2 regions of the Luteibacter sp. P4_E6 genome follow, and region 2 is predicted to be linked to the other one. Evidence: predicted binding sites of a transcription regulator. Region 2 holds the regulator's gene; the other holds the start of a gene.
What was found. The regulator FliA, encoded in region 2, starts transcription of late flagellar genes. The targets are predictions, from matches to a motif close to TAAAGTTTNNCNNNCNNNGGCCGATAA.
Positions count from the first base shown of each region.

Region 1: a site for FliA is predicted at 2,402-2,428, ahead of AC1DT2_RS03995 (methyl-accepting chemotaxis protein). Genes of this name have one in related genera too.

Region 1 covers NZ_JBFUJE010000031.1:6,810-10,997, reverse strand. Annotated here, with positions in the region: gene AC1DT2_RS04000 (family 78 glycoside hydrolase catalytic domain) at 1-2,357, shown strand, start outside; gene AC1DT2_RS03995 (methyl-accepting chemotaxis protein) at 2,464-4,149, shown strand.
Region 2 covers NZ_JBFUJE010000131.1:546-4,733, forward strand. Annotated here, with positions in the region: partial or broken gene AC1DT2_RS10230 (Hpt domain-containing protein) at 1-205, opposite strand, end outside; gene AC1DT2_RS10235 (protein phosphatase CheZ) at 213-857, opposite strand; gene cheY (chemotaxis response regulator CheY) at 868-1,269, opposite strand; gene AC1DT2_RS10245 (RNA polymerase sigma factor FliA) at 1,323-2,054, opposite strand; gene AC1DT2_RS10250 (MinD/ParA family protein) at 2,051-2,926, opposite strand; gene flhF (flagellar biosynthesis protein FlhF) at 2,989-4,188, opposite strand, start outside.

The sequences.
Region 1 (4,188 bases), on a different contig from region 2:
CGCACGAAGGCCGGCCGGTATGGGACAGCGGTAACGTAAGTTCGGCGCGTTCCTTCGACATCGACTATGCCGGCCCGGTCCTGCAGCCAGGCCAGCGTTACGAATGGCGTGCAGACATCCGTACCACCGACGGCGGTGGCAGCGTGGCATCGCACTTCGATACCGCGCTCGACGAAGCCGGTTGGCATGGTGCGCAATGGATCGGCAAGGCCGACCCGGAAAGCCTTCCGGCACCGTTGCTGCGCAAACCGTTCCACGTCGAGGCAGGTGTCGAGCGGGCGACGCTCTACGTCGCAGCGGGTGGCTACGCCGACCTCTCCATCGATGGTCGTCCCATCAGCGACGCCGTGCTGGCCCCTGGTTTCACCGATTACGACAAGCGCGTGGAGGTCGTAGCCACCGATGTCTCGCTGACGTCGGGCGAGCACGTGCTCGCTGCCGAACTCGGTCGCGGCTTTTATGGCATGACCAATCCCAATGTCTGGCATTGGGAGCGCGCGCCATGGCATGGGCAGCCGCGCATGCGTACCCTGCTGCGCGTGCGGTACGCCGATGGGCGCGTACAGGACATCGTCAGCGACGATAGCTGGCGGGTTGCCGACGGCCCTACGCGGGTCGACGATCTCTACGGTGGCGAAACGTACGACGCACGGGAAACGATGCCCGCAACGTGGATGCCGGCTACCGTGCTTCCCGCACCACGAGGCAAGCTCGTGGCACAGACGGAACAGCCGATCCGCGTAACCGACACGCTGCACGCCACGTCCGTCACGGAGCCGAAGCCTGGCGTCTTTGTCTTCGCTTTTGCGCGCGTCATCGCAGGCTGGGCGACGTTCGACGCGACGGGGCCGGCAGGGACGACGATCACCGCGCACTACGGCGAGAAACTCATGCCGGACGGCACGGTGGATGCGCGGGATGAACACCACTACTTCAAAGCAGGCTTCCAGACGGATCGCCTGACGCTTGCCGGCAATCACGAACCATGGCATCCGCGCTTCTCCTACAAGGGCTTTCGCTACGTGCAGGTTGAAGGCTGGCCGGGCGGCGAGCCCGCGCTCGGTGCCGTTACGGCGCAGGTCGTTCATACCGACGTCGACGTCACCGGACGCTTCGAAAGCGCCAACCCGCTGCTCGACTGGATCCATCGCGCCGCGGTCGACACCCTGCTCAACAACCTGCATGGCATACCCACCGACACGCCGATGTACGAAAAGAACGGCTGGACCGGCGATGGCATGCTCGGTGCAGATATGTTCCTGCGCAACGTCGATGCCGATCGTTTGCTGGCGAAGTGGGTGCGCGATATCGCCGACACGCGCAAAGCGGATGGCGCACCGTTGCTGATCGCGCCGAATCCCGGCTGGGGCGATGTTCGCGCACCCACGTGGCATGCCGCCTATGTGCTCGTGCCCTGGTCGCTGTGGATGCATGCCGGCGACCGTCGTCCCATGGAAGAGCACGTCGACGGTATCGCGCGTTACGTGGCGATGGAGAATGCGCGTTCTCCCGGCGGCATCGCCGACACTGAACTGGGTGACTGGGTGAGCCCGGAAACCGATCCGGGCGGCGAGAACGCACCCGAAGACAAGCGTATCGCCGCCACGGCCTACCTGTACCGGATGCAGCGGGTGACCGCCGGGATGCTTCGTGTGCTGGGCGACACGACACGGGCGGCTCGCTTCGATGCGCAGGCGGATACTGTGCGGGACGCTTTCAATGCGCACTTCCTGGATCGCGCGGCCGGCCGTTATCGCGGCGACGGCGACCAGGGCTACCGGCAGGCCCACAACCTGCTGGCGCTGGCCTTTGGACTGGTGCCCGACGGGTTGCGCGATCGCGTTGCCGCCGGTGTGGCGGCGGATGCGAAGGCTCGTGGCGATCATCTCGATACGGGTGCCTTGGCAACCAAGATCATCCTCCCCGTGCTCACGTCCACCGGTCACGTGGATGAGGCCTGGCGTATCGCGWCGCAGGTCACGTTTCCCAGCTGGGGCTACTGGCGAGACAACGGGGCGACCAGCCTGTGGGAGCACTGGAAGCTGGCGTCGCGTTCGCGGGGGCACTATTTCCTCGGCACCGTCGACGACTGGCTGTTCGGCGACGTCGCCGGACTGCGGCCGCTGGCGCCGGGTTGGCAGCGTATCGAGGTACGGCCGGCCGCTACCGCCTGGCTGGACCATGCCTCCGCCGCCGTGATGACGCCTTATGGCGAGGCCTCGGTGGCCTGGCGCAAGGTGGACGGACGGGTGGAACTGGATGTGCATGTGCCGGTGGGGGCCGAGGCGGTGGTGGGATTGCCGGGGCGGTCGGACGCGGTCGTCGGGTCGGGCGACCATCATTTGTCCGCTCCGTAGGCATCGCCGATGAATCGGCTCCTGCCTTGTTCATAAAAGTGCCGTAAAGACCTGCGATTTCCCGCCGCTAATGCATAGACGGGGAAGTAGAGCAGGGTGACGGTCCATGTCCGCATTGAAGAACTGGTTCGGCCGCACGACGTTGAACACGCGGGTGTGGATGGTCATGACCGTGCTGGTGCTGGGCCTTGTCGGCCAGACGGTCATGTCAGGGATCGAAAGCCGCCGCGTGCAGATGGCGGACCTCGCCAATACGCTGGAGCAACATGTGACGGCGGCGATCGCCATCGCGGACGCGTACCACGCTCGTGCGGAGAAGGGACAGACGAGCGATCTCGAAGCGCGCATCGCCGCACTCGATGACATCCAGGCCATGCGCTGGTCCCACAACACCGGTTACGTCTTCGCCTTCGATTCGGCGCTGACCATGCGCATGCATCCGCTGCGCGCCGCCGATATCGGCAAGAACATTCGTGACGACGTGGACGGCAAGGGCTTCCATCAGTACGTGGCCATGCTCGACGCCGATACGAAGGACGGCCACGGCATGACGCGATACACGCAGATCATCCCCAAGACCAACGAGCTGAAAGACAAGATAAGTTACTCGAGCTGGTACAAACCCTGGGACCTGCACTTCATCTCGGGTGCCTACTTCGACGACATCGATGCCGCTTTCCGGGCCCAGTTGGAAAAGGACTTGCTCAAGTCCGCGGCCATCGCGGCGCTCGCCTTGCTGGTGGTCTGGCTGTCGATGAGCAGCATCCGTGCCACGGTGGGCGGCGAACCGCGCGACGCAGTGCAGATCGCCAGCCGCATCGCCGGCGGCGACCTGCGCAACGACGGCGGCGAATACGCACCGGCCAGCCTGCTGGGTGCACTGGAGCGTATGCGCGGCACCCTCTCCTCCATCGTTTCCGAAGTGCAGCAGGGCGCGCACGTGGTTGCCACGACATCCGCCGAGATCGCCCGGGGAAACGACGATCTATCCCATCGTACGCAGGAGCAGGCCTCCAGCCTCGAGGAAACCGCGGCATCGATGGAAGAAATGACGGCGACGGTCAAGCAGAATGCGGAGAACGCGAACGCGGCCGACCGTCTCTCGCGTCACGCCAGGGGCGAGGCGGAGAAGGGCGGCGCCGTGGTTGGCGAAGCCATGGAAGCGATGCGGGAGATCGGCGATTCCAGTCGGCGCATCGGCGACATCGTTGGCCTGATCGACGAGATCGCCTTCCAGACCAACCTGCTCGCCCTCAACGCCGCCGTGGAAGCGGCACGTGCCGGCGAGCAGGGCAGGGGCTTCGCGGTGGTGGCGGCGGAAGTGCGCCGGCTGGCCCAGTCCAGCGCGGCAGCGTCGCGCGAGATCAAGGGCCTGATCGCCGAAAGCGGCGAACGCGTGGAGGTTGGTGCGGCGCTGGTCGAGCGGTCCTCGGTCGCCTTGCGTGACATCGTCGCCAGCGTGAAGAAGGTGACCGACATCGTCGCCGAGATCGCGGCGGCGAGCGCCGAGCAGTCCGCGGGCGTGGATCAGGTGAACCTTGCGATTGCACAAATCGATCAGGTCACCCAGGAGAACGCGGCGCTGGTGGAAGAGGCTGCGGCGGCCGCCAAATCCATGCAGGACCAGGCGCACTCGCTGAGCGATCAGGTGGCGTTCTTCACGGTCGACGGCGGTGCCCATGTCGAGGGGTTGGCTCGTGCGTCGTCGGCAGAGCGTGCAGCCTACGATCTCAGCTTCGGCCAGGCCGGCCCGGCGACGAAGGGTAGCAACGCCCGGGCCGCATTCGCCTGAGGTGACAAAAGATCACTAAACAACTGAAAATAAGTCGCT
Region 2 (4,188 bases):
GATGGCACAGCTCCACCATGGCATTGAGGCCAAGGAAGCCCGCACCGCCCTTCACGGTATGGAACGCGCGGAAGACCGCGTTCAGTAGCTCGGCGTCTCCCGGCGAGGCTTCGAGGTCCACGAGCTGTTCGCCCAGGCTCTCGAGCAGTTCGCGTGCTTCGATCAGGAAGACATTGAGCAGCTCGTTGTCCAGCTCCACGCTCATACGGCGCTCAGAACCCGAATTCGCTGAGCAGTCGATCCACTTCGTCCTGGCTGACCTTGTCCGCGGCCGGTGCGTGGCTGCCGCCCGCGAGTGAACCGGTGAGGCGCACCAGTTCGACCAGCGACGATTCCACCTTGGCCATGAACGCCTCGACCTGCGCGACGCGCTGACCCGAGAGATCCTGCCAGGACTGCGCTTCGACCATCTCGCCCAGGCCGATGTCGCAGCTCTGCGCGAAATCGCCGACGCGTACGGCAAGCGCCGTGGCGTTGGGTGCGAAGGACGGATCGGCGTGGTCCATGACCAGCACTTCGTCGGCCTGTTTGGCCAGCGCCTGTGCCTGCGGACGCAGTTTGTCGCTGAAGTCGAGCGTGCGGTGGGCAGCCTGGGAGCTCATTTCGAGCACGTCGCGCAGGTGTTTGCGCGCATCGCTCATGTTGCCCGGCACGCCATCGCTGGAGATGTCGGAGGCAAGGCGGCGGACCGACTCGTGGAGATCGCGCGCGAGATGGCCCAGGGCCAGGAACAGGTGTTGTTCGCGGCTGCGCAGCAGGCGGTCGAGCGCCTGTTCGAAGGCAACACTGTCATCGGCGTCGAGCAACTCGCGCAGCTCGGGAACGACCTCGTGGCCGGCGGTAAGCATGGTGTTCATTGTCATTCCCTTAGCCCGCAGCCGCGGCGAGTCGTTCGAAGATCTTGTCGAGCTTTTCCTTCAGCGTGACCGCCGTGAACGGCTTGACCACGTAGCCGTTCACGCCACTCTGCGCCGCGGCGATGATCTGGTCGCGATTGTTCTCGGCCGTCACCATCAGCACCGGCATCGACTTCAGCGCGGCATCCGCGCGGATAGCGCGAAGCAGCTCGATGCCCGTCATGTTGGGCATGTTCCAGTCGGTCACCACCAGGTCGAAGGGCTGGGCGCGCAGCATCACGAGCGCCGCGTTGCCGTCTTCAGCCTCCTGGATGAGGGTGTTCGTAAATCCCAGCTCGACCAGGAGGTTCCTGACGATGCGTCGCATGGTGGAAAAATCGTCCACCACGAGGATCTTCATGTTCTTGTCCAAAACTCGTCTCCGCCTGACTGCGCGTTCTTACCGGCGACGGCACCGTAATGCCGTCAATGCTTTTCTTTCCAACCCGTCATGCGTGCGCGGAGGCGGATCAGGGCCTGGCCATGGATCTGGCACACCCGCGATTCGCTCACACCCAGCACCGCACCGATTTCCTTCAGGTTGAGCTCTTCATCGTAGTACAGCGACATCACCAGCTTCTCGCGCTCGGGCAGGCCATCGATGGACTGCGCCAGCGCATCGCGCAAGCCGTCCTGCTCGAAGATCCCTTCCGGACCCGCGGCGTCGGGGTCCGCGACATCGATCGCCGCGCCTTCGTCGCCTTCCGGCGCCGTAAGGCTGAGCAACCGCGCGCTCGCCGCGTCGGCCAGAATCTGGTTGTACTCCATGGCGTCGATACCAAGCCGCTTCATGACCTCGGCGTCTTCGGCATCCCCACCCGTTTCGTTCTCGATCTGCCTCGTTACTTCAGCCACTTCGCGCAACTTTCGATGCACGGAGCGCGGGGTCCAGTCCGTCTTGCGCAGTTCGTCCAGCATCGCGCCACGTATGCGGATACCCGCATAGGTCTCGAAACTGGCCGCGCGAGTCGGCGAGTAATTTCTTGCTGCCTCGAGCAGTCCGATCATTCCGGCCTGCATGAGGTCGTTCGCATCCACGCTTGGCGGCAGCCGACCCATCAGGTGATAGGCGATCCGGCGCACCAGCGGCGCGTGGGTTCGTACCAGTTGATCCGCCGGGATTCGCGTGACTTCAAGGTATTCGGTCGCAACGCTCACAGTGGCAGCCCTCCTCCCAGATGAGACCGCTCGGCAAAAAAGCCGATGCGACCCTGAGCACGGGGTTCGGGTTCACCCCATGTATCGACCGACCTGGCCAAATTCTTGAATKCGACGGCAGATCGGCTGCTCGGCCAGACGTCGACCACGGCCGACTGGCGGCGGATAGCCTGACGCAGGTACTCGTCGTGCGGGACCATCCCCATGAAATCCAAGGAAACATCCAGGAACCGGTTGGTCACCCGGGACAGCTTCTCGAACAACTGGCGGCCTTCCTGGGCGTGGCGGACCATGTTGGCGACGATGCGGAAGCGGTTCACGCCGAACTCGCGGCTCATGACCTTGATCAGGGCATAGGCGTCGGTGAGTGAAGCCGGCTCGTCGCACACCACCACCACCACCTCGTCGGAAGCGGCGGCAAACATGGACACGCTGTCCGAGATGCCGGCGGCGGTATCGACGATCAGGTACTCGGGGGCGATCGGGTATTCGTCGAACGCGCGGATCACGGCAGCGTGCTCGATGTTCGGCAGCTGGGCCATGCGGCGCGCCCCGGACGTGGCCGGAATCACCTTCAGGCCATGCGGCGCCTGGAGGATCAGGTCCTCGATGCGGCACTCGCCCTCGAGCATGTGCCCGAGGTGGCGCGTCGGCTGAAGACCCAGCAGCACGTCGATGTTGGCCATGGCGAGGTCGGCGTCGAGCAGGACGACATCGCGTCCGCCCATCGCCAGTGCCATGCCGAGATTGACCGCCACGGTGGTCTTGCCGACACCGCCCTTGCCGCCAGCGATAGCGATGCTGCGCGTGGGGCGACGGTCGTCAAGCCAGTTGAGGCCGGCGGCCTGGGTGCTATCGACGTGTGTGGTCATGAAGGAATTCACTGCCGTGAAAGAGTGTGCGGTTGCGGTAGTCACGTTTTGCGGGTCCCCGATCAGGCGTGCGCGGGCGCCGCGATGCCGAATCGATCGGCAAGTATGGCGTCGTCGGGCTCCTCGTTGCGCTGCTTGAGCAACTGGGCTGCCAGGCAGACCAGCTTGCGCGCATCGGCGGAGGCGATGTCTTCGGGCACGCGCTGCCCGTCGGTGGTGTAGTCCAGCGGCATAGCGTGGCGAATGAGTGCTGACAGGGCGCCACCGATCAGCGGTGCCTCGTCGAGCTTGGTAAGGATGGCCGTCTGCGGCGACAGCGGCGCGTAGGAGCGGATCGCGTTGTCGATCGCCTGGGCCTGTGCATTGGCGGRGAGCACCAGGCAGACGCGGAGGTTCGAGGTAGCGCGCAGCGTATCGAACTGCTGCTGCAGCTTGGGATCGTTACCGGCCATGCCGGCGGTGTCGACCAGGACCGTGTGCTTGCTGCGTAGCTGGAGGAGCACGTTGCGCAGGCTGTCGGCGTCGTGTGCGTTATACACGCGCACGCCGAGCAGGCGGCCGTAGTGCTCCAGCTGCGCACCGGCACCGATACGGTACTGGTCGGCGCTGATCAGGGCGACATTGGAGGCGCCATGACGAAGCACGGCGCGGGCAGCAAGCTTGGCAATGGTGGTCGTCTTGCCAACGCCGGTGGTGCCGACCAGCGCGGTGATGCCGCCACCGACCGTGTCGAAATTACGCCCGCTGGTGCGGATGTTGCGCGAGAGGATGCCCAGCGGCAGGTAGCGAGCCTGCTCGGAGGTCATGTCGGCGGGCAACTCGGCGCACAGCGCGCGTGCCACGTCGCCGTCGATACCCAGGCGGGTCATCTCACGAAGGACGCGGGCGCGCAGCGGCTGCTCGCGGTCCATCTGGTTCCAGGCCAGCGTGGAGAGCTGCACTTCCAGCATCTCGCGCAGGTTGTTGATCTCGGCGCGCACGCCATTCACGGCGGAGTCGCTGTTCGGGCTTACCGTCGCGGCGCGAACCACGTCGGCCACGCTGGAGGCGAGGGCCGCGCTGGACTGGCGCTGCGGCGCGTTGGGGTTCGTGCCGACCTTGGTCGCGCGCTCGACGGCAGCAGCCGTGGCGGCGCGGGCCTGGTCGATGCGTGCGGCGCGGTCGCTGTCGCGTGTGGCGCGGATCGGCGCCAGCGCAGCGGCATGCTTCGCTGCGGTCTCTTCCGCGGTCGGCGGCTCGAAGGCGAAGCCCGCTTCGCGGAC